2 linked regions of the Nodosilinea sp. E11 genome follow. The protein of the gene in region 2 binds, or shares a complex with, the protein of the main gene of each other region. Links are inferred from orthologs where the notes say so. Each region holds a gene or a part of one and is shown on either strand. Other genes may lie near its edges. The genes, in order: prfA and prmC.

What was found.
Region 1: the proteins of prmC (region 2) and prfA are in contact, whole or in part, in a crystal structure (PDB 2B3T), measured with the Escherichia coli proteins. The link is inferred for Nodosilinea sp. E11 from one-to-one orthologs.

The regions. Positions count from the first base shown.
Region 1 is NZ_CP136520.1:4,356,287-4,368,519, forward strand. What follows is about bases 9,291-12,224. They hold prfA (peptide chain release factor 1), read right to left. Parts: upstream 11,341-12,224; coding sequence 10,240-11,340; downstream 9,291-10,239. Other genes in these bases: RRF56_RS21625 (exonuclease SbcCD subunit D), read right to left, coding at 9,291-10,202; rpmE (50S ribosomal protein L31), read right to left, coding at 11,407-11,655; rpsI (30S ribosomal protein S9), read right to left, coding at 11,771-12,184; rplM (50S ribosomal protein L13), read right to left, coding at 12,184-12,224. Also shown: ppk1 (polyphosphate kinase 1), read right to left, coding at 1-1,506; RRF56_RS21595 (mechanosensitive ion channel), read right to left, coding at 1,647-3,326; RRF56_RS21600 (SRPBCC family protein), read left to right, coding at 3,546-3,995; RRF56_RS21605 (RNA-binding protein), read right to left, coding at 4,132-4,575; RRF56_RS21610 (hypothetical protein), read left to right, coding at 4,957-5,082; RRF56_RS21615 (M48 family metalloprotease), read right to left, coding at 5,288-7,831; RRF56_RS21620 (sulfite exporter TauE/SafE family protein), read left to right, coding at 8,003-8,749; more of RRF56_RS21625, read right to left, coding at 8,907-9,290; more of rplM, read right to left, coding at 12,225-12,233. UniProt on the Escherichia coli protein: Peptide chain release factor 1 directs the termination of translation in response to the peptide chain termination codons UAG and UAA.
Region 2 is NZ_CP136520.1:3,331,728-3,343,908, reverse strand. Bases 3,835-6,716 are described here. They hold prmC (peptide chain release factor N(5)-glutamine methyltransferase), read right to left. Parts: upstream 5,804-6,716; coding sequence 4,865-5,803; downstream 3,835-4,864. Other genes in these bases: RRF56_RS16935 (D-Ala-D-Ala carboxypeptidase family metallohydrolase), read right to left, coding at 6,029-6,716; RRF56_RS16945 (hypothetical protein), read left to right, coding at 3,835-4,738. Outside these bases: RRF56_RS16960 (type II CAAX prenyl endopeptidase Rce1 family protein), read left to right, coding at 1-1,112; RRF56_RS16955 (hypothetical protein), read left to right, coding at 1,189-2,109; RRF56_RS16950 (lipase family protein), read left to right, coding at 2,102-3,277; more of RRF56_RS16945, read left to right, coding at 3,368-3,834; more of RRF56_RS16935, read right to left, coding at 6,717-7,690; RRF56_RS16930 (HAD family hydrolase), read left to right, coding at 7,864-8,637; pntA (Re/Si-specific NAD(P)(+) transhydrogenase subunit alpha), read left to right, coding at 9,291-10,898; RRF56_RS16920 (NAD(P)(+) transhydrogenase (Re/Si-specific) subunit beta), read left to right, coding at 10,955-12,181. UniProt on the Escherichia coli protein: Methylates the class 1 translation termination release factors RF1/PrfA and RF2/PrfB on the glutamine residue of the universally conserved GGQ motif, i.e. on 'Gln-235' in RF1 and on 'Gln-252' in RF2.

The sequences.
Region 1 (12,233 bases), 1.0 Mb from region 2 along the record:
TTTAGGGTTGTAGTTGCCAGTGCCCACGTGGTAGTACCGGCGAATGTGCTCGCCTTCCCGGCGCACCACCAGCACGACTTTGCTGTGGGTCTTGAGCCCTACCAGGCCGTAGACCACATGCACCCCCGACTGCTCCAGCTTGCGAGCCCAATTAATGTTGTTCTCTTCATCAAAGCGGGCTTTAATCTCGACCAGCACGGTTACCTGCTTACCGTTTTCGGCAGCAGAAATCAGCGAACTGACAATGGGTGAGTCGCCCGAGGTGCGGTATAAGGTCATTTTAATGGCCAGCACCTGGGGGTCATGGGCGGCTTGGGTAATAAAGCGCTGTACCGTAGCCCGAAAAGAGTGGTATGGGTGATGGAGGAGCTGATCTTGCCGTCGCAGCAGTGAGAAGAGTTCTTCAGCCGTTTCTAGGTCAGTGTCATCGGCTTCGACCCCCGGCGGGCTGAGGCTGTCGATGGCCGGGGGCACAGTGGGTTTCCAGCTAGGAGCTTTGAGGTCGGGAAGGGGCAGAGCCATAAAGGTCATCAGATCGCCCAGCCCGAGGAGTCCATCGATGTCGTAGACGTCGGTTTCTGCCAGCTCCAGCTCTTCCATCAGCATGGCTCGCACGGGACCGGGAGTCGTGCGTTGAATCTCCATACGCACGGCTGACCCGCCTCGACGGCGCTTGCGCAGTTCTTGCTCTATGGCTAGCATCAAGTCGTCGGCCTCGTCTTCTTCGACGGCCAGATCGGCGTTGCGGGTAATACGAAAGCTGTAATGTTCTTGCACCACCATGCCGGGAAATAGGGCTGCTAGGTTGGCCGCTATTACCTGCTCAAGGGGGACCCCCAGCCAGCGACAGGGACGATGGTTCTGGCGATCGCCCTTAGGTTCACCCTCTGGTGGTGTGGGTAGGGCAATGAAGCGAGGCAATACCCGAGGAACTTTAACGCGGGCAAAGTGGGTTTGTTGGTTGCGGGGGTCTTGCACGACTACCGCTAGGTTCAAGCTGAGATTTGAAATGTAGGGAAAGGGATGCCCCGGATCGACCGCTAAGGGAGTGAGTACTGGGAAGATCTGCTCTTCAAAGTAGTCACGACAGTAGGTCTGCTGAGCCGAGGTTAGCTCGTCATAGTCGAGCAGCCAGATACCCCGCTGGGCCATCTGTCGCCGGAGCTCGCTGGCAAAGGTCTGGTGCTGTTGCTCAACCACTGGCCGCAACGCGGTGCTAATGGCCTGAAGATGCTCTGCTGGCGATCGCCCATCGGGGGAAAGCCGAGTGATCTGGGCCTCCATCCGCTGCTTGAGCGCCGCTACCCGCACCATGAAATACTCGTCGAGGTTGTTGCTAAAAATCGCCAAAAATTTCAGCGCTTCCAGCAGGGGGGTACGCTCATCGAGAGCCTCGTGCAGCACCCGTCGATTGAACTCCAGCCAACTCAGCTCGCGGCTAAAGTAATACTGCGGATCGCTGAGATCGGGGTCTGCTTTGCTGCTGCGATGGTCTACCGTAGCCATGGTGTTAAGAAGACTCCCCTGCCGCAGTAATGTTAAGACCGAGTTAATAATACTAACGTGACTGAGGCCGGAGAGAAATCCCTCCGGCCTCAGTCACCGAGCTTGGCGCGAATCTTAGCGCTAATTCCAGCTCCCTGGGGTTAGCGGCGCTGCCTAAAGTCTGCCATCCACTGGCGCAGTTGGTCAGCGGCAACATCGCGCCCGCCTAGGCCAAAGGCGATCGCGATCGCCACGGCGATCGCGCCCAGCAACAAGCCAAAGGCCAGGTTCACAATGTCGGGGGCCACCCCCATCTGCTGTAGGGCCATCGCTCCGACAAAGATCAAAATGGCAATGCGAGCGGCTTGGGCCAGCACCTTGGCCTGCCCGGTGCCCATGGCATTGACCAAGCGAAAGGCCAAATTGGCTAGATAGAGGCCCACCGCAAACACCACGACCCCACTCAGCACCCGTGCTCCAACGCGCAGAATGGCCCGCACGATATCGGTTAGGCCAGCAAAGTTAAGAATTTCGGTGGCGGTAACCGCCCCAAACAGCACAATCGCAACTAGGGTGACAATGCCCACGAGTTCTGAAGGGGTGCGCCCTGGCGTCTGCACTGAGGCGATCGGTCGACCTTCGGCATCCAGGCCAGGCTGAACCGTTGCCCCAGTACCCAGATTGAGCTCTGGCAGACCGAGAATGCCCATGATGCCGTCAAACCCAGCCCCCCGCAGTAGGCTGGTCACCAAATCGGCCACAATCCGGCCCACAAAATAGGCAGCGGCAATCACAACCCCAGCCATGATGATTTGCGGAATAGCGGTTAGCACCCGCTCCAACATCAAAATCGCTGGAGCTGAAATGGCATCAATGTTGAGTTCATTCAGCGCTGCTACCACGGCTGGTATCAACACCAGCACGTAAGCCAAGGTGCCCGCCAGGCTCGACAGAGAAAGACCGCTAGAGGTGACACCTGGACTCCCTGTCCGTAGTCCCATCCGAGCCCCTAGCTGATCGGCCCCAGCAGCCAGCAGCAGGTTAGTCACCACCCCGCGCACAATCCGGGCAATCACCCAACCAATCACCAGCACAATGCCTGCCGTGACAATGCGAGGAATCGCTTGCAGGAAGGAGTTAATCAACCCTTCCACTGGGGCTAGCAGTCCCGGCAATTGTAGAGCGCTTAACACTAACGGAATAAACAGCAGCAGAATGAACCAATACAGCACATTGCCAATGGTTTCGTTTAAAACCACCGGGCTGCTTCCTTGCTCTAAACCCGTCTGCTGGGCTAAACGGTCATCTAGGTTAAACCGCCCTAAACCGTTGATTACCAGCGATCGCACGAGGGTTGCCGCCAGCCAGGCTATGCCTAGCAATAGCAACGCCCCACCAATGCGGGGAAGATACAGAAAAATTTGACTCAAGAAGTTGTTGAGTGGTGCCGATACCCCACCCAAGTTGAGCGCATTGAGTGATGCCACAATGGCGAATAAAAAGATCACCCAGTAGACCAGGGTCGAAACCCACTTTTCTACGGCTATGGGGCGATCTGCCTCCCGGCCCATGGCCCAATTGGCCAAGCGGTTATCTAAATTCGTTTGTTGCAGCAGCTTGCGCACAACCAAGGCGACTATAGTCGCCACAATCCAGCCCAGCAGCAGTAGCGCAATTGCTCCAATTAAGCTGGGCAAAAACAGTCCTAGCTGAGCAAAAGCTCCTTGTAGAAAGGCATTAGAGCCATTGGCCGGGTTAGCTAAAGGGGCAATTGGCGTCCCGGGCGTTTGAAGTAAAGTTAGGGGGTAAACATTCATCATTGTGGTGGCGGTTGAGGGCATCCTGAAACAGCACTGCGGCAAACCCACCCTTAACGCAGGTTCGGTAGAGGAACGGCAACAGCCATAACAGTTGGACCGTTGCTTACCAGATAACTCACAAGTTTGCAGCCGAATAAATGGTCGCGAACTACCGAGTTGCCAGCATCCATTACTCTAGTATTAGAGTCATTTTTCTTGAAAAACGTCGTCTCAGGGTGATTCTCGCAGGAGAACGTCAGGATGTCTACCCGCCAAGTGTTTAATCACGGCATTTCGATTTGTGCCAGTGCTACCGCAATCGAGCAGTGTCTCACTCGCCAAGATCTAATGCACCGTTGGCTTAATCCGGCCCTATGCTGTGAACCCATCGGTGACTGGAGCACCGACCTGGGTGCCAAAAGCCGATTCATCGTGCGACTGCCCCTATGGCAACCGACCTTAATCAGTACGGTGGTAGAGCGAGGACCCGATTCAATTGTTTGGGCTTTTTCAGGATTTTTCACCGGCCAAGATCGATGGGAATGGCGACCCGACGGTGGGGAAACTCAGCTGTTCAATCAATTTGAGTTTGAAATTCCTAACCCCTTGGTTCAAGCTGGGTTTAACTGGTTTGCCGCTGGCTGGACTCAACGCGACATGGCGGCCCAGCTCAACCGTCTTAAGCAGGTTGCCGAAACCCTTGACCATTAGTTTTAGCCCTCATGTCACCGCCAGGCCAGTCAACACGACAAGCCCTCAAAGGCCATGGAGATAACTATCTCCATGGCCTTTGAGGGCTTGAACCTCTGAAGAGGGCTTAGTGCTAGGCTAGATAGCCCTCAGGGGGTTAGTTAGATGTAGTCTGAGCGGCCAACATCTGCTTGAGCTTTTCAAGCTCACCAGCCCAACGGGGGTCGGGTTGCGCAGATGCGCTGGTGGCCGCCGTGGCGGCGGGTGCAGCCTTACGAGCACCATTGCGACTCGAGCGCTTAGCGGTGCCCTCACTACTAGGACGCGCCTCAGTTTCTCCTTCGGGTTTGGTCCGGGGTAAAGCCTTCTCAATTTTCATGGGCATCTCGGCTACAACCTGACCGTTCAACTTCTCGATTAGCTCATCGGCCTTTTCGTCGGTTTTTGCCGTGACAAACCCAAACCCTCGACATTTTCCAGTTTTCTTATCAGCAATAAGCTTGATAGATACTAAGTCGGCGGTGAAGTCAGAGAAAACGCTTTCAAACTCTTGCCGTTCTAAATCTTTAGAGAGATTGCCGACGTAAAGGCGAATTGACATTTGAGATACCTCTGGTGTTCTAAAACTAAAGGCAAATAAATCGAGATCGATAACCTTGCCGATTAAAGTTTGGACTACGGGTTAGCTGCCATTCCCGAACCCATTTACCTACATTGCTAACTACTATCAGGATCACAGATCTTGACCTAAAACGCCAATAAACCCCGTGTAGACGCTCAATCTAAGTCCTTTAGTAGATAAACCAATTTTTACTTCAGGGCTAACCTAACCGCTTCCTGGCTCTGAGTTAAGTTTCGTACCATAAAACCAACGGCTAGCCCGAGTGATCCAGTTTGATGTTTCAAGTAGCCTTAGATTAAATAGAACAAGCGTCCCAAAGATGCTTTCCTTTAGTCACCTCTCTAAAGAGAGAGCCAAGCTATGTACCATTCTATCGGCATGGCTGTGCATGACAGCTATTCCAGGGCGGGCTTTGCCCTAGCCGACGGAACCACCTATCAAGGTAACACGGTATTTGCCCTGCAATTAGCCAAACCGCTGAACTGAAACCTAACCCACAAATAAAAACCAGCCGACGAGGGCTGGTTCATTTGCTGTGTTGAGAGTAGGAGAACCCAATACCTAACCAATCCAGCCGCCAATCCTTCAGAATTGGCTTGGAACCCAGGTATGTGTTTCTGTAAATCAATGTAACACTGGCAGCGCTTGATTGCAACACAACTTTACATTTTCTGATTTATTCGCTTGGTTTTTAGCCCCCCCTAACGATGATGATGATGCCAATCAGGCTGCTCGTTAAGCTCAGTAGGGTGGCCCAGGCTGGACCATGGGCTTGAAAACGGGAGCGTTGATCCAGCTGAATCTGATGAATATCTACCCAGAGCATGCCTCCGCCGTAACGTCCCCAGCCCTTGACCGTTACTATGCGCCCTATCCACCGAAGCGGGTGATGACCTGCCTGAAGGAGGCCCTGAATACTGCCTAGGGGCACGGGGTTAATCAGTTTTACCAAGCCAGAGGGGTCATCAAGGTAAAGTTCTTGGCACCCCCAGTTCTCTATCTTTACACTACCCCTGAGCTTGCCCCGTAGGGTTACCGGTTGGCCCTGAACGGGTAGGGGCGATGTGTTCTGTAGTAGGGCCGCAACGGTTCCACTGCTCAAGGTCGCGGTGGCTGGGGGGAGCTGATGTTCTGCATCAGGAAATAATGCATTGATCCGTACCATGAGTCCTAGGCCCAGACCTAGCCACAGACCGCCCCACAAAAGACTGGGGTCTTGATACAGCCAACTGAGGCGTTGCCAGCCTAGCCACTCGAAAATGCCTCCTAAAAACCAAAGCCCCATGGCTAGGCCTCCGCCCAGCATAAGACCGGCTAGGGGGGCTTTCTGAAGCCATAGCAGGAGGAGCGAAACGGTTGTGGTAGCGATCGCAGGCTGATGGTCTGAGCTGATGCTGGGTTGCCCCCGTAGCAAGGCTTGTTGGTTGAGCCAACGTAAGCGTTCTCCGAGCGGAATATGGGAGGCATTGACCCGCAGCCACTGCCGGTAGGGGTTTTGGCCATCCAGCGTTATCAGCATCAGCGAGGAATCGGGTTGGGGCTCTGCTGAGATCAGCAAGCTACCAGGAGTAATGGCTTGCCGATGGCTGATTGGCATTAATATCTCGAGACTGATCTGGAGGGGATGCAGGGTGCCTTGCCGCTGGAGATGAGTGGCGATCGCCCCAGTTAGCTGCAACAAGCCTTCAGCTAGGTAGTCAGGATGCTGGGTCAGAGCTACGGCGCGGCGATCGCCCCAGCTACAGCACAGCCGCGATAGCCATAGCGCGCTCTGCCGCAGCAGCCAAAATAAGCCGTAGAAAGTACTAGACAAAAGGCCAAGACTATTGCGAAGTAGTAGGTTGCTGAGGCCGTTGCCTACCTCAGCTAGCCACCGATAGCCACTGTGTAACAGTAGCAAAAGTAGCCCCATAGCCGAGAGTACCGGCATGCCGTTGACCATGCGGGCGAGTTCATAGCTGTAGAGTGCGGCTAAAGCCTGATCGGAATGGCTTTCGAGTAAACCCTGGCTGATAACAATGCGAGTGTTGCGTGGCAGCCAACCATAGCTAAAGCACAACGGTGCTGGATCAGAAATCAGCCGCAGTTCCGGCAGTTGCCAATCTTGCTGACGACACATTTGGTGTAGCAGGCGCAGGGCACTGGGGCTATGAGCCTGAAGCTGGCGGGGCGTCAGCGGCTGCTGACGGTGCCAGCGGGCTAGGGCAAAATCCAGTATCCAAGGGCTGGCCAGAGCGAGCAGCACTAGACCGATCACAATCCATAGTGTGTAGGACTGCTGGGCACCGGGCAGGCTGAGCCGCAGGGGCCAGCGTACCCAGCGTAGGCCGCTATCCACGGTTCTGAGGGCAGCATGAACGGCCCAGTTGATCGCCCACAGCACGGCGATCGCGGTTAATCCCTGCCCCGCCCACAGCTCTAGCGGACGTTTGGGTAGAGGTCTTTGAGGCTCAGATCGAGGCTTGATGGAGCTGGTCTTAGGAGCTACCGTCTGAGCGGTAGAACGTTGGCCTGCAGCCGACTGGCTTAGTAGCCGTGATGGCGCTGACTCTAGGGGCGGTTCTAAGCGTTGCCCTGGGGCTTGCTCGGAGGCCGCTTCCGGCTCTGACTGTTGGTTGAGCTGTTGATAATGAAACAGCGAGCGGTATTCAGCCTCAGGAGCGCTGGGGTCACGGTCAATGTCGTTGGGGGTAAAATCCTCATCCCTGGCTGCTCCAGGCCACGGTGATGGCGACGGCCCCGACGCTGCTGCTGGAGGCGTTTGGCGTGGCGGCTGGGGCGTACTCACCGTACCTTCTAGCGGTACAAATCCGCTTAGATCCGACCGGCTAGCCTGGCCCCTCGTGGGTTTAGCCGGCGGTTGAGCCTCTGCTGGCGGGGTTACCCCCTCTGCTGGCGGGGTTACCCCCTCTTTTGCTTGAGGCAGCTGGCTTAATGTTTGCTTAGCCCACTGACTTGCTGCGGGGGAATCACTGTCTAGCAGCTGGCGGCAAACTCTTCTAGCCTGAACAAGCTGACCCAGTCGTTGGTGCGATCGCACCTGGCCCATCAGGGCTTTAGGGTAGTAGGGCGAACTCGGTGGCAGTTGCCCTAACCGCCGAAACAGTACCAGAGATTGAGCATACTGGTGGCCTTTGAACGCGGACACCGCCTGGCGATACACCTCCTCTACCGATCTGCCGGGGCGACGATCGGAGTTTGGAGTAGGAGAATTAGGGTCTATGGGCTGGGCCATACGCCACTACAGGGTAGAAATGTTCAAGCATAACCAACTATTCCCATTCTGGTCTTTAGGCTTACCCTAAGGCAAAAGCTAAGAACCCAAGATAATTGGGGTGAAGCACCCTGGCTGAGACTCTCAGCTGCATCCTAGACTAAACATCACTGCTCACGGTGCCCCTGCCTTATGATCGCTCTCAGCCTGTTTGTGGCCAGTTTTGTGGCCTGGTTCCTCAGTATGCTGGCGGGTGGTGGTAGCCCGTTTATTCTAATTCCCATGATCTCTTTGCTCTTGGGGGCTCAGGCTGTAGCGCCAGTCATTACGACTGGGCTGCTGATTGGCAATACGCAGCGAGGGCTAGCATTTTGGGACGATGTTGACTGGGCGGTAACTGCTTGGTACGTACCAGGGGCTTTGGTCGGAGCCGTAATTGGTTGCTACGGGCTGACTCAAATCCATGCGGAGGGGCTACAACTTTTACTGGGTGTGGGGCTGCTGGTGATGGTGGCCAACTATCTATTCGCCTCTCAAGACAGTCAATTTACCCTCAAGCTGTGGTACTTCTTGCCTTTGTCGTTAGTCAACGCCATTGGCTCTGGGCTAATTGGCAGCACCGGCCCTGTCATGAACCCGGTATATCTTAGTTACGGTCTAGAAAAAGAAGCGATGGTCGCGACCAAAGCGCTGAACAAGGCCGTGCTACATCTGGTTAAGCTAACCGCCTATGCAGCCTTTGGGAGCCTTAACCGAGAGTATTTGCTCTACGGGCTGGTGATTGGGCTAGGCGCAATTCCAGCTAATTGGTTGGGCAAGAGGGTGCTGGCCAAAATGTCTGCTCAGCAGTTTCGTCAGTTGGTGTTTGCCTTCGTCGCCGTCAGCGGCGTGGCCATGATTTGGCAGCAGCGTCACTTTTTAACGGTCTGGCTGATGTAACGCTAAGTATCTCAGGGCCTTGGTTGCCAATCTACCTACCCGGGGACAACAGCTGATACCAAATCCGAATTGCGTAATCCTGATTTTCAAACGGCCAAACTTTAGGGGTACATGTCATGCGCCTGCTGAACCGGGGGTAGGCAAATAGACTTTAGGATTACTCGGGGACAACAGCTTGATGGATGGGTTCATCTGCTGTTTCAGCCAGGTCGAGCAGCGTTTCAACCAGACTGTAGAGAGACTCTTCATCAGCCCCCGAGAGCTGGCGATCCTTGAGATCAGTTAGGCCCCGAGCCAGCTCGGTGGCCCGGTTTTTGTAATCCCGGTGAGCGGTGAGCATGTCTTCAAAGATGGTCTGCTCAATTTCAATGCGGTTTTGGCCATCTCCTAAGGGAGTTTGGTAGGCTACGTCTTCAACGTCGTATTTAATCAATACCATGAGGGCATTGCAGGCGGCTTTGATGGCTTCTTGGAGACGACGAGTATCGAGCTCCAGGCGATCAAACCCGACTTGGCCCGTGATCCTAAGCTCTAAAATAGGGGCGGTGTCCCCTTGGTGTTGGGCCGCCGCGGCGATCGCCTGATCTATCGCCAACTGCATCAACTCATCTAAGCTTTCTTGCCCCTTAGCTACCAGCTCTAAGCGAACAATGGGTCGCTGAAAGTAGCCTGTCTGAAGTTGGGCATTAACCCCCTCAGCAGATAGATCTACGAGGTAAGCGCCACGCGGATAACGGCTTTCCTCCACATTGTTGGCCTCTAGAGAACCGGGGTTAAACACCCAGCCCTCAGCGGTATAGTTTTTGTGGATGTGGCCTAAGGCCAGATAATCTACCCCCGCTGCCTTAAGCGGCAGCAACTCGCTGTAGCGCAAGGCCCCAGCGTAACGGGCAATTTGCCCCTCAAGGCCGTGGTGAAACATTAAAACCGTATGGGTAGGACCAGGGGGCAGAGCGCTAATCGCATCGGCCAGCAGTTCAATGGCGCGGGATGCCGTGGCTCCATACCAGTTGGAGCCAATTACTCGCACGCCACAGGGTAGGTCAATGTAACCACCGGAGCGCGTGCGCTCATCCCAAGCTGTCAACCGATGTTGGGCATCGGCTCCGTCGTTGGGTTCCAACAGCTTAAGTAAGTCCCACTCCGACAGGTACTTGAGCCAGCTAGTACGAGTGCCGTAGGGACGATTATCGTGGTTGCCCTCGATCGCCACCACTGGAATATTGGCCTGCTTGAGTGCCTGGAGACACACCTGGGCCTGGTTGAGGGTCGCAGGCTTAATGTTGCGATGCTCAAAGAGGTCACCCGCGATCGCCACAAAATCTACGCCTGCCTCAATGGCATAGCGCTCTAGCACCGTTTGCAGGGCGCGAAAAAAATCCTTGGTGCGCTCTGGGGTATCGTAGCGGTCAAACCCCAGATGAATGTCGGCAATATGGAGAAACTTGGCCATAGCCCAGCCTGCGATCGCAACCCCCCCAGGCTAGCACCTAGACCGGTGAAGATTCAGCGGCGAGCTCTTCCAGCTGCTCCTGCTGGTCGCGGCTAATGCACGACTGAATCAGATCGTCGATATTTCCTTCCAGCACGGGCGTCAGAGTGAAATTCTGGTTGAGGCGATGGTCAGTGACCCGATTGTCTTTGTAGTTATAGGTGCGAATCTTTTCAGACCGTGCCCCGCTGCCTACCTGCGACTTACGCATCGACGACACCGCTTCCTGCTGCTCCCGCATCTTCATATCAAATAGCTTGGCCCGCAGAATCTGCATCGCCCGCTCGCGGTTTTTCAGTTGAGAGCGTTCTTCGGTACAAAACACCCGAATACCCGTAGGTTTGTGAAACAGGTCAACGGCTGTTTCCACCTTGTTGACGTTTTGTCCCCCAGCTCCACCCGATCGCGCCGTAGTTAGCTCAATGTCCTTCGGATCAATCTGTACTTCCACATCATCCACCTCAGGCATAATGGCCACGGTGGCAGTGGAGGTGTGAACGCGTCCTCCGGCTTCAGTAACGGGTACCCGCTGCACGCGGTGTACTCCAGCCTCAAACTTGAGTTGGCTATAGACGCGATCGCCAGCAATTTCTAGAATTGCTTCTTTAAATCCACCCATGTCGGCTGCCGACTCGCTGAGCAGTTTGACTCGCCAGCCTTGGGTTTCGGCATAGCGGGAATAGAGGCGAACTAAATCTCCAGCCCAAATACTGGCCTCATCGCCGCCAGTACCCGCGCGAATCTCCAACATGATATTTTTATCATCGTTGGGGTCACGCGGCAGCAGCAGTACTTTAAGGCGAGCCTCTAACCCTACCAACTTTTCCTCCAGAGTAGCAACCTCAAGGCCTGCCATCTCCTTCATCTCAGGGTCGCTGTTTGCTTCCTTGTAGATTTCCCGTGCACCAGCTAGCTCTTCGCCAGTAGATACCCACTCGGCGTAAGTGATGACGGTTTCTTCTAGGGAAGACCGAGACTTAGCAATACGCTGAAACTCATCCGGATCGCTAGCGACATCCGGGTCAGCTAATCGCCGAGTTAACTCCTGGAACGTTTGTTCCACAGAATTAAGCTTTTCAATTAAGTATGCCTCAGCCATGATCTCCTCTTGTCCACCGAACTAGCCAGAATGCCCAACCCTCACGCTCTGCAAGGAAAGCAATTCCTAAGCTTTGTCGGCAGCCTTGTCCTCAGAGGTAGCCGAAGTATCAGCCATGCCGTACTTGCGCATAAAGCGCTCAACACGACCCTCGGTGTCAATAATTTTTTGGGTGCCAGTATAAAAGGGGTGGTTTCCCGACCAGACATCTACGCTGAGCTGGGGTTTGGTAGAGCCAACGGTCATAATCTCTTTACCGTCGCAGAAAACCTTAGCTTCGGGGTACCAGGTGGGGTGAATATCAGGCTTTGCCATAGCAGTAGGTTAAAACAACATCAACAGCAGAAACGAGAGCAGTCAGGAAAATTTCTAACTAGAAACCTGAAACGGCATTCCAGTAGAAAATGCCTGAACCATCCCCATACAAAGTTTAACGCTTAGAGAACTGAGGAGCCTTACGAGCTTTCTTCAGGCCATACTTCCGACGTTCCTTAGCCCGAGGATCACGAGTTAAGTAGCCTTCAACCTTCAAAGGCTTCCGGTTCTCAGGGTCGAGCTCACATAGGGCGCGAGCCACGCCCAGACGAATTGCATCAGCCTGACCAGTCAGACCCCCACCCTTGACATTGACTAGAACGTCATAGGCATTTTCGAGACCAAGAACCTCTAGGGGAGCCTTGGTGGCGTTGAGATAGGCCGGATTGAACTGCAAGTAGTCATCCCCAGGCCGCTTGTTAATTACCAGTTGACCATTACCAGGTACTAGGCGTACCCGTGCGATTGAGGTCTTACGGCGGCCGGTACCCCAGTACACAGCCCGTTCAGATTGATCGGTAGCCTGCATTATTTCGCTTCTCCAGGAATAGTGTTGACAACATGGATTTCAGGATTTT
Region 2 (12,181 bases):
TGATTGCGGCCCGATACCGCACGGGCGACGGCACCGGGGTAGCGGGGGTAACCCCGGCTACCTCCTGCGTGCAGGACTCAAACCAGGCGCTGTTCATCGCGATGCAGCAGGTGCGGCGGCGCATTGAGGAGCACCCCGAGGTGGTGCGGTGGGTGATCGACAATATCAAAAGTCCTGAGGCCCAGCGTGCCCTCCAGTTTGTGGCCTTAGCTAATGACCTGGAACAGCTGCTGGTGCCCTACGGCGTCATTCGCGCTGACTGGCAAAACAATGCCGAGTCCCTGGCCGGGGTGGTGCCCCGAGGGGCCTTTACTAGCAATAACGGGCTATTTGCCGGGGTGCTGAGCTGGCAAACCATGATGCCCCGCTGGGCCCACGACGCCGTAGCTCGGGTGTTTTTGCGCCACGGGGCCGAGCTGTGGTTTTTGCGCACCAATATGGTGGGCGGCAATGACCCTCGCATCGAGCCGGTGCCGCCCACCACGCTGATGGGTGGCATTCCCCTGGTGGGGCGGGCGGTGCAGCGCTTCGCCGATGCCTTCAGCACACCGTTTAGACTGACCACCCCGCTGCTGGTGCTGCTGGCGCTGGGGCTTTACGGGGCGATCGCCATTCCCTACGGCCTCAAGACCGGCTTTCTTACCCGCCAGCTGGCCCTCGTTCCGCCGCTGCCCCTGGCCCTCAGCGCCCTACGAGTGTTCGTTATCCCTGCCTTGCTCGAAGAAATTGGCTTTCGGGTTATGGTGCTGCCCCACCCCAGTGAGGGTGTGGCAGGCGGGCGCTGGCTGCTGTGGGCCATCGTCAGCCTGGTGCTGTTTCTGCTCTACCACCTGCTGTTGGGCAAAACCACCTACACCGCCGCCTGGCCTACCCTCAGCGATCGCCGCTTTCTTACCCTGGCAGGCTGGCTAGGCCTCACCCTCACCGCCGTCTACTGGCTCACCGGCTCACTCTGGCCGATTGTTTTGATTCATTGGGCGGTCGTGATGATCTGGATCTATACCTTGGGTGGCCAGGAACGACTGCCCCGCAAAAACCGCTTGATAGCTATCGCCAATCAAGTTGGGACAAGGCCATCACTCCGGCGTAGGCAGAAACCCACTAGCCCGTAACTGCGCTCAAATGGATTCCCGCCTGGGCGGGAATGACCACTGCAAAATTGCTCCTTTGACATTCTCCCCTCCCCCCATGATCCTCTCCGATCGCGAACAGCTCGCCTGCCTCGAAACCCTGGCCGGGGTGGCCAAGCTCAAGGGTATGCCCACGCCGCGAGAATTTGAGGCCTTTTTGGCGGCGATCGCCCCCTTTACACCGCTGCCAGTGGGGGTGACGCTGGAGAGTCTGCTGGGCGACACCCGCCCGATTGAGCACTGGCTGCCCCAGATTCAAACGCCGGAGGGGCAACAGCAGGTGTACCGAGGGGCCTATGGCATTGTGCGATCGAAGGGCATTAACCCCCAGGAGACGGCGGTACTGAGGCAGCTGCGATCGGCCTTTGGCCTCTCGCCGGAGCTGGCGGCGGCCCTCGCTCGACAGCCCCTGCGGGCCAACTTGTCTGGCGGGTCGATCACTTCGGCTTTGGCGGGCATGGCCGCGCTGATTGGCCGCGAGGGAGACGTGCGCCGCCTGATTTTTGACTATGCATTGGGGGCGGCGATCGCGGGCCTGGTGCCCCTGCGCGGCGGCGGTAGTCTGGAAATCAAGTTTCTGGTGGTGCTGGGGCTCATTTTGAAGATGAGTTGGGATATTCGCAACCTCTGGGGGCGGCCTCGGGGGCAAGATCTGCTGGCGATCGCGGGTAACCTGTTTGGCTTTTGGGCCGCAGTAGTCGTAGGCTTTTTGGCCTGGGGCACCGTGGTGGGCCTGGGCGTGGTGGTGCCCTATGTCGGAGCCTTTGCCCCAGCGGCGGGGTTTGCCACCGCCACCTGGATTGCCGGGCAGGCGATTAACCAGTTTTACACCAGCGCCAAGCGGCCCGACCCTGTGGCCCTCAAACGGGCCTTTCCCAACCTCCAGGCGATCGCTCAGTCTTCTCCAGCCGCTATTCCAGAAACTCTCTCAGACATTCCCCCGATCGCCAACCCTAGCCAGGAGCACCACCATGGATAAATTTAAGCGTCGTCAGGTGTTGCTGGGAGGTGTGGCCGCAGGCACCGCCGCCACCCTGGGGACAGAGTATGTGCGGCGCGATCGCGCCCAGGCCCGCCAGGCGGCGATCGATGCCTTTGCTGCCGAGTTCTACGACCCCGAAGATATCATTCAGGCAGCGGTGACCGGCGACACCCGCATGGTCGAAGAATTCCAGGCGATTCAGGCGGCGGCGGCCTTTCCGCCGCCGCCCATCCCCTACAACCGCCAGGTCTCGAAGCGGCTGATCTTGCTCAGCCGTCTGGCCACCCAGCAGTACATCACCGGTCGCAACGACCCCAGCTACGACGGCAGCCTGCAACGGCTGTTTGACTACAGTCCCGAGCTAGATCCCTACCGTCTAGTCACCAGCTTTCGCGGTCAAGAGCGTCAGGTCAACGACAACATCGAGGTGCAGGTGCCCCAGGCGCTGATCGACGACCCCACCCTGGTGAATGATCCCACCGCCCTGGAGGAAAACCTTGGCCAAACCGAAGACGCCATTCGCACCGGGGTAACGACGGCGGTGCGGGTGGGTCGCCGCATTGAGGTGTTTTACGGCTTTTTGCTCGAGTCTGAGGCCGACAGCATCTTGGTGTTTCGCGGCACCCAGCGCACCGCCGAGTGGGTGGGCAATATCTACGCCGTGCAGCAGCCCTACCTCGACCCCACCACAGGCGAGAGCCTAGGCAATATTCACCAGGGCTTTCGCCGCATTGCCAACAGCATTATCAATCCTCAGGTGGTGGAGGCGGTGCGCCAGATCAACCCCGCCAAGCCCTGCTACGTGTCGGGGCACAGCCTGGGGGCCGCCCTGGCCACAGTGCTCGCCCTCGACATTGCCCTAGCGGTGCCCGAGCTGCGGCCCAGTTTGCAAGTTTACGTCTACGCTAGCCCCCGCGTGGGCAACCCCGAGTTTGTGCGCAGCTACGCCCAGATATTGCCCAACAGTTTTCGGATTACTAACCTGGCCGACCCCATCCCCACTATGCCGCCCACCAAACTGCGGGCTGAGTTTGTGCATGTGGGCGAAGAGTGGGCTTTTCTCAGCCAGGGGGGCGACATATTGCCCAACCACATCGTCGATACCTATCGCCGGGCGGTGAATGCCGAGGCTGAAAGCAACCAGCGGCGAGACGGTTTCCTATAGCGCAGCGGCAGTTTCAGTTTTTGCAACCATCCTGACACCTGTAGCCCCCTGCCGTAGGTTAAGGAAATAGTTCGGGTTAGGAGCACGACCATGAAACCGCTGAGATTTTGGCTACCCCTAGGCGCGGTGCCGATCGCAACGCTAGTGGCACTGATAGCTCCTCACCTGCAAGCCGCAGAATTGACGATCCCAGACCTTTCGCCAGTGCCACCAATTGTGCAACGCCAACACTACAACCGCGATCGCCAGGTGATTGAGCGCACCCAAGCGATGGTGTCTGACCCCATAGCTCGACAGCTGGCCGAGGCCCTAGAGCTAACTATTCTCAATGTCACCTGGGAAGACACCGGGCGCTTCTATGGCTCGGCGGTCGGCCCCAACATCAGCGATATGACCATTCAGGTGCAGCAGCAAGACCCAGACACCGGGCGGCACCAGCTGCACCTTATGCCTGTGATTCGCCATCCCAACTTTGCCGATCTCAGCGCCGATGTGCCCCTCGATAAGTTTGCCGTCTTGGTGGGCAATGAACAGGGCCGTGAGTTACGCCGGGTGCCCCTGGCAGAGGTATTGGGCGATTTACGCAGCTATCTACACACCCCCCAGTCGTGGGCGGGGCGGGGGCAATTCCCCTCCGGGGACGCTTCGCGATCGCTGCTGGTTCCCCAGCGCGACAGTCATGTGCTGGTCAGCGCTCAGGCCTGCTTTTTGCCGATTCCCCAGGCGGGGGTGGCCACCTTCAACCCGGTGCTGTTTAACTACCAATCGCGACCCGGCGACCCGGCGGTGCTGACCATTCTGGCCACCCGAGAAGGCACTAGCGTGACGGTGATCGACAACCAGCGCGACGGGTTTGAAGCCGGGCGCACCTGGGGGCAGCGCCTGTTTTTCAACAAGAATGGGGAGCGGGCCAGCTTTACAGGCCAGCGCCTGAGCGACTTTCAAACTGAGCAGGCCGAGACCCCAGACCGCCCTGGGGAGGTGATGGCCGAAGCCGACACCGAGGGCCTAAACATGGTGCTGCTGATTCAGGTGCCCCTCAAGCAGCGGGCACCCATGGCGCAATCAACCTTTGACAGCGGGCTGATGAGCTTGGCGGCTCCCAGCACGGAGAGCAGCCGCGCCCCCAGCGATGTGGAGGCCGCAGTGATCGGCCACGGCGAGGTAGAAGGGCCGTTTACCGAAATCGACAACCTCGCCATCGAACGCGACCCCAACTACCCGATTCGGGTGACGGTGCAGTTTTATAAGGCCACCAGCAACGGTGTGGTCTCAGAAGCCGATATGGCCGAGATTCGCCAGCAGATCGATCGCGTCTATGCCGATGCCGACTATGTGGGCAGCCTGGTGGTCGATGGCCCCAGCGTTCGCCCCACCGAGCACGATGGCCCCAAGGATGAGCCTTCCGACTGGTGGCAGCGCTTTTGGCAGCACCAGCGGGATTGGTTGGATCGGGGTTAGGGGCCTAATACCAAATCCGGATCGCATAAACCTGGTCTCCAAAAGGCCAAACCGTAGGGGCATTGCAGTGCAATGCCCCTACGAGGTATCGGTTTCGCAGCGGGTTTTTGTGGGTTGGATTTGGTATCACGGGTCATTTTTGGCTTGGCAGTCTGGCGTGTAAATCGCTCGCACGAAGCGATCGCGCCCGGCCAAATCAAGACAGATCTCAATCTCGCTGTAGCAGCCCTGGGCGGCCAGCAGATCTCGCACCGCCTCGCCCTGCCCGGCCATGATTTCGGCTAGCCACAGACCACCGGGCACCAGATACACTGGGGCCTGGGCGGCCAGAATGCGCAGGGCAGTGAGGCCGTCGTCGCCGCCATCGAGGGCGGCGGTGGGTTCGTGGTCAATCACCTCGGGCTGAAGCGTGGGCAGCAGGGCGGAGGGAATGTAGGGGGGGTTCGACACCAGGGCGCTGAGTTGCCCCCGGTAGGCCGCCAGGGGCTCAAACCAGCTGCCATGGTAAAAGGTAATGCGATCGCGTAGTCCGGTGCGATCGGCATTGTGCTGGGCAACAGCCAGAGCCGCCGCGCTTTGGTCGACGGCAAGAATGCGGGCGGCGGGAAAGGTTTGGGCTAAGGCAAGGGCGATCGCGCCACTGCCGGTCCCCATATCGACCCATAGGCCCTGGGCTAGGCGATCTCTGATCGGGCTAGTCGCCACTGCTGCCGCCGCCAGATCGATGATCAGCTCAGTCTCTGGCCGGGGAATCAACACCGCTGGCGAGACCGTTAGCATCAGGTCGCGCCAGGGAGTTTCGCCAACTAGATATTGCACCGGGGTGCGATCGCTGAGGCGCTGCTGCCAGCGACGGTCTAGCTCGCTGAGGGGGTAGCGCAGGGCAATGGGCGATCGCTGCTGCACATTACCCAGCTTCAGCCCCAGGCGATCGACATCGGCCACTGCCGTCAGTAACCAATCAACTTCCTCAGCCTCGACTCCAGCGGCCTTGGCGGCCTGTAATGCCTGGACTCGCCAGGCCCACAGTTCGGCCCCGGTGATGCAGTTATCCTCTTCAGGCATAGCCATATCGGGTACATGGCACTAAAGGCAAGGTTTCGCCAGCTTGCAACCCTACACTGAACAGTCGCGCTTCGATTTGCCGGTGAGGACTTGCATAGGCCTGTCTAACCTGTGCGAGGCTCAAATGGTCTAGCATCTCCCCATCCCCCTTATCTCTCTCATTCACCCCTTCACCCCTTCACCCCTTCACCCCTTCACCCCTTCACCCCTTCACCCATCCACTCCCTAATGCATCCACCGCGCCTTAAACCCGCGCGCGTCCAAATGCACCAGGGCGGGAAACTGCCGATAGCGGCCCAGCCCCCCCGGCCACCAGGGGTCGAGGGCCCAGTAGACCTGGTTGCCGGTCAGCCCCACGCAGTAAAAGTCAATGGCGTCACCGACGATGTGGCGGCTCTGGGAGGCACCCCCCACCCGACGATTGATTTCAGCCGGACGGTACCAGCTGGTGATTAAAAAGGGACGGCCAATGCGATCGCGGGCCTGCTGGGCCAACGCCGCAATCCGTACTATGGCATCGACCGTCGCCTGATTGGGAGGCATCCGGGCACCGCCCCGCGTCGCCTCCGACCAGGTGAAATTGCCGTTGGGCACAATGCTGGCGTCGAGCTGAATATTGTTAGGGGTCCACCGGGACGGGCGCGCCGGGGATGGTGCGGGCACTGGCACAGGCATGGCCTCTGGCGAGGAGGGTGAAGCCCGCTCTAGTCGTCGCAGATCGTCAAACAACAGTTGAATCGTCGGAATTCGCCCCTCCTGTCGCCGCCAGAGTTGCACCAGCCGAATCAACGCTTCCCGCTGCTGTTCTGTCGGCGTGTAGGTGGCAGGAATGCTGGCGGCAAAGTCGAGCAGGGCGCGGTCTAAGGTGCGGGCCGAGGTCAGCAAGGCCGCCTGATTCTCAGCATTCTGCATCAGATCGTCAGGGTCGACCCCCAGTTGCTGAATCGCCGTAGTGCGCGAGTCGAGGCCAAACCAGCGGCGATAGCCCTCGGTCAGAGCAAAGCGGAGATCGCCCTGGCCCCCATAGGCGGCAGGAATTTTTTGCACAAAAGCGATCAGCGCCGGATCGACGATGTCTAAGTTGGTTTCGGTAGCGAAGGGGTCGTGGGTCAGCAGCCATTCGATCGCCTCCTCACGGGTATCCAGCTCGCGCCACAGTTGCACCAGCCGAATCAACGCCTCCCGCTGGTTGGGGTAGCCCGAGTAATAGCGCCCGGCAGACTGCATAAAGGCCACCAGGGCATTGTCGAGGGCGGCCTCGTCGGGCACCTGGTCTACCACCGGCACCCCCAACGCATCGATGGCCGCCGCCGTCGTGTTGAGCTGTCGCCACAGGCGCACCGCTTCTAAAAGCGCCAGGCGCTGAAAGTCGAGCCGCCCGTAGTTGGGGGGCACCCGTTCGGCAAAGGCCAACAGGGCCGGATCGAGCTTGGCTAAGCTCTGGGGCAGCTGTGCCCCGCTGTAGTCGGCACTGATGTCTTCTAGATAGGCTTGCAGCAGCGCCCCAGGGTCGCTGGGTTCGAGTTGGGCGGCGTCGAGATCGCTAGCGGCAGGGGTAAAGCCTCTAGCCACCGCCTGCAAAAAGCGATCGCTGTACCGTCCCACGCTAGCATCCCAAATGTCGGCCCCACTCCAGCCCTGCGCAATCAGCCCCTGGGTCAGGCTACGAATGGTGTTGGCCCCGTACTGTACCTGGGTCGAGAAGGTATCGATCGCAGTCATAGCCAGCTGATTGGCTGGAGCCAGACCCAGCCCTGTTTCTCCATCGCTGAGCTGCGGCTGATTGTGGACGGCATAGAGAGCGGCCAAAATCGGCTTGTGCACGCCCGCCCGGCCCCCTTCTAGGAGATAGTAGTAGTTGCGTTGATCGGGTGCTAGGGTGCTCATGGCGTTAACGGGGCGTTTAGAGGGTAGTTGCTGGCGTGAGCAGAGAGTAAGGTTTGGGTGCCAAGGCCATGTCAGCCGCCCACCCTCAGTCCTCTACATGCGTAGCATTTTTTTCTAGGCTGCAAAATCGGGCCATAATGACCCATTCACAGTAACCACAAAGTGTAGACCCGATGGGCGAAATTCATCCATTACCCACCCCTGGGTTTTCCCCAGCACCTGGCCTCAAGCTGCTAGCTACCGATATGGACGGCACCCTCACCCGCCAGGGCAAGTTTACCGCCGCCCTGCTGCAAGGGCTAGAGCAACTCCAGGCTGCGGGTCTGCCGGTAGTGATTGTCACGGGGCGATCGGCGGGGTGGGTAAATGGTTTGGCTCACTACCTCCCTGTCGCCGGGGCCATGGCCGAGAATGGCGGGTTTTATTTTCCGCTCACCGCTCCCCCCGAGCCATTAGTAGCGATCCCCGATCTAGTCGATCACCGCCAGCAGCTACAGACAGCCTTTGCGCATTTGCAATGGCGATGGCCCCAACTGCAAGAGTCTGACGACAACCGCTTTCGCCTCACCGACTGGACCTTTGACCTTGACGGCCTGTCTCAGGCAGACCTAGACGAAATGGCGCACGTTTGTCAGACCTTGGGCTGGGGGTTTACCTACAGCACCGTCCAGTGCCACCTGTTTAAACTGGGTCAGTCTAAGGCCGCCGGGTTGCAGCGGGTGTTGCAGCACCATTTTGCGCCGATCTCTACCGCCGAGGTCATCACCCTAGGCGATAGCCCCAACGACGAGAGCCTGTTTGACCCAGCCATCTTTCCGAATGCGGTGGGTGTGGCAAACGTCAAAGACTACTGGCAGCACCTAGAGCACCGCCCGGCCCACCTCACCCACGCTCCTGAAGTAGACGGATTCTTAGAAGTGGTCAAAGCTTTGACATCGGCTGGTTAACACCGACGCTTTGCCTGTAAATGAACTCACCCAATCTCCCAGAAGGCCTTTGTTGTTGATTGGCGATCATCAATCTTCAAAGTTTCAACACTCATAAAACATTCCTAAAGTTTTATCCTTATGCTCTGGTGTGCCCCTTACCATGCCAAGAAGTCATCTCTAGTTTTCTAGCTTGTAATCCCTAGCTTTTGGGCTGAATCCTTGCACTTGAGTGAAATCAAACCACAATCTAAACATCTAGACCGTCTCAATATCTAGCGCAGAACCTAGGGCAGACGGTGGCTAAGGGGACTTCTGGGAAACTTTTTCCTTAATGGTGGGCAGTGCCCACCCTACGGTGGCTACAGTTGGCGGATAAAGCGGGGATCTTCTTTTCGAGAAATCGTCTAAGCGGAAACCAATGAGCTGGTTCAGACACCATGGGGGCGCAGCTTCATCGTTAGTCAAGGGCTTGGCCGCTTTCTTTTTACCCACCTGCCATCAACTAGGGCAAAAATCATTCCCACCTACAGCGCGTCACCAAGGTTAAGCGGGGTCAAAGTTTGACGGTTCTAACGATGCCCTGACGGCTTACCTACGAGGTTTTTTCCGTTTCACTGTGTTTCCCTTTGCCTGTGTTCTTTTTGTATAGGCCATTTCGGTAGTAATTTCCTATGACCATTGCAGCACCCCAAGAAACCCCTGTAGCTAACCCGGCAGAGGCTGTCTCCTCAGGGTTGACGGTTGGCATTCCTAAAGAAATTTTTGCCGGTGAGCAGCGGGTCGCCGCCACCCCCGATACAGCCAAAAAGCTACAAAAGCTTGGCTTTGATGTCTTGGTCGAAACCCAGGCCGGGGTAGGGGCTAGCTTTACCGATAGTGCCTACGAAGCCGCAGGCTGCACAATTGTGGCCGATGCCCCCAGTCTGTGGGCCGCCGCTGATGTGGTGCTCAAGGTGCGATCGCCCCAGCACCACCCCACCCTCGATCGCCACGAAGCCACCCTGCTCAAGCCCGAGCAAACCCTGATCAGCTTCATTTGGCCTGCCCAAAACCCCGACCTGCTGAGCCAACTGGCCGACCAGGGCGGCACGGTGCTAGCCATGGATGCTGTGCCCCGCATCTCCCGCGCCCAAAAGCTCGATGCCCTTAGCTCGATGGCCAACATTGGCGGCTACCGAGCGGTGATTGAGGCCGCCAGTAACTTTGGCCGCTGCTTTACTGGCCAAATCACTGCTGCGGGCAAAATGCCCCCGGCTAAAGTGATGGTGATTGGCGTGGGCGTAGCGGGTCTGGCGGCGATCGGGGCAGCTAAGAGTCTCGGGGCGATCGTCAAAGCCTTCGACACCCGCCTGGTGGTCAAAGAGCAAGTGCAGAGCCTGGGCGCAGAATTTCTCGAACTTCACTTTGAAGAAGACGGCAGTGGCGAGGGCGGCTATGCCAAGGTGATGAGCCAAGCCTTCATCGCCGCCGAAATGGCGCTGTTTGCCCAGCAAGCCAAAGAGATCGACATCATCATCACCACGGCGCTGATCCCCGGCAAACCGGCCCCGCTGCTGATTACCCGCGAAATGGTTGAGAGCATGAAACCCGGCTCGGTGGTGGTCGATCTGGCCGCCGAACAGGGTGGCAACTGCGAAGTCACCCAGCCCGGTGAGGTGATTAACTACAACGGTGTCACGATTATCGGCCTCACCGACCTGCCCAGCCGCATGGCCGCCCAAGCCAGCCAGCTTTACGGCAACAACCTGGTACACCTGCTCAGCGACCTGGGCGGAGCCGAAAACTTCTCCATTGATATGGCAGACCAGGTGATTCGCGCCACCACCGTGATTCACAACGGCCAGGTCACCTGGCCACCGCCGAAGGTAGAGGCTCCGGCGGCGGCTCCCAGTACCCCGTCGACCGCTCCGGTGGCCGCTGCCCCGATCGCCAAGCCTTGGTACAGCCAGCTCCTCTGGCCTGTGGTATTGGGCCTCGTCTGCGTTGCCATCGGTCTCTGGGCACCGGCTTCCTTTATGACCCACCTGACGGTGTTTGTGCTGGCCAGCTTTTTGGGCTGGAAGGTGATCTGGGATGTATCGCCCAGCCTGCACACTCCCCTGATGAGCGTTACCAATGCCATCAGCGGCATCATTATCATCGGCGGCATGCTCCAGATCTCCGGCGATATTACGTCACCCATGACCATCTTGGGCGCGATCGCCCTCTTCCTCGGCACCGTCAACATTGCCGGCGGCTTTATGGTCTCGCAGCGCATGCTGAACATGTTTCATAAATAATTTTTGACCGTTGAGTTCAACGTTCAAAAATGCCCACCCACCCATTCTCCAAGGATATGGAAAACAACCTCGTAACCACCGCTTATATCGCCGCCAGTGCCCTCTTCATTCTCAGTCTGGCGGGGCTGTCGCAGCCCGAGAGCGCCAAGCGGGGCAACCTGCTGGGTATGGTCGGCATGGCGGTCGCCTTTGCCGCTACTGCCGCCATTAGCCAGGGCTATCCCATTCAACTCGGCTCCATTGGCCTGGGGGTGATAGTGGGGGCGCTGGCCGCCTCCCGCGTAGCCATGACCGACATGCCAGAGATGGTGGCGCTGCTCAATAGTTTTGTGGGCCTAGCCGCTGTACTCGTGGGCTTTGCCGAATATCTCCAGCCCAGTGCGGCGTTGGTCGGCGCAGATGTGATCATCCACCGAGTCGAAATCTTTGTCGGTGTGTTCATTGGCATCGTCACCTTTACCGGGTCGATGGTGGCAGTGGCTAAACTGCGGGGCTGGGTGCCCAGTCGAGCGGTGCTGCTGCCCGCCCGCCACGTTTTCACCCTGGGCATGCTGGGGGCGATCGCTGCGCTTGGATTCCCCTTTCTCACCGCCACTGGCAATCTACCGCTGATCGCGCTGGGGGCCATGACTGCGATCGCAGCCATCTTCGGCATTGTGATCGTGATGGCGATTGGCGGAGCCGATATGGCGGTGGTGATCTCGCTGCTCAACAGCTACTCGGGCCTGGCCTCAGCGGCGGCAGGCTTTATGCTCAACAACGACCTGCTGATTATTACCGGGGCGCTGGTGGGCAGCAGCGGTGCCATTCTCAGCTACATCATGTGCAAAGGCATGAACCGCTCCTTCATTAACGTAGTGCTCGGCGGCTTTGGAGAAACTACTAGCTCTGGTAAAGCCGCCGCCCTTCAGGGCACCGCCACCAGCACTACCACCGGGGAAGTGGTTGATCTACTGGCCAACGCCCAGAGCGTTGTCATCGTCCCCGGCTATGGCATGGCTGTTGCCCAGGCCCAGCACCCCGTAGCCGAAATCACCCGCCTGCTGCGAGCCCAGGGTAAACAGGTGCGGTTTGGCATTCACCCTGTAGCAGGTCGCATGCCGGGCCACATGAACGTACTGCTGGCCGAGGCCAATGTACCCTACGACATCGTGCTAGAAATGGACGAAATTAACGACGATTTGACCGCAACTGATGTAGTGCTGGTCGTCGGCGCTAACGACACGGTTAACCCCAGTGCCAAATATGATCCCAACAGTCCTATCGCTGGCATGCCCGTGATG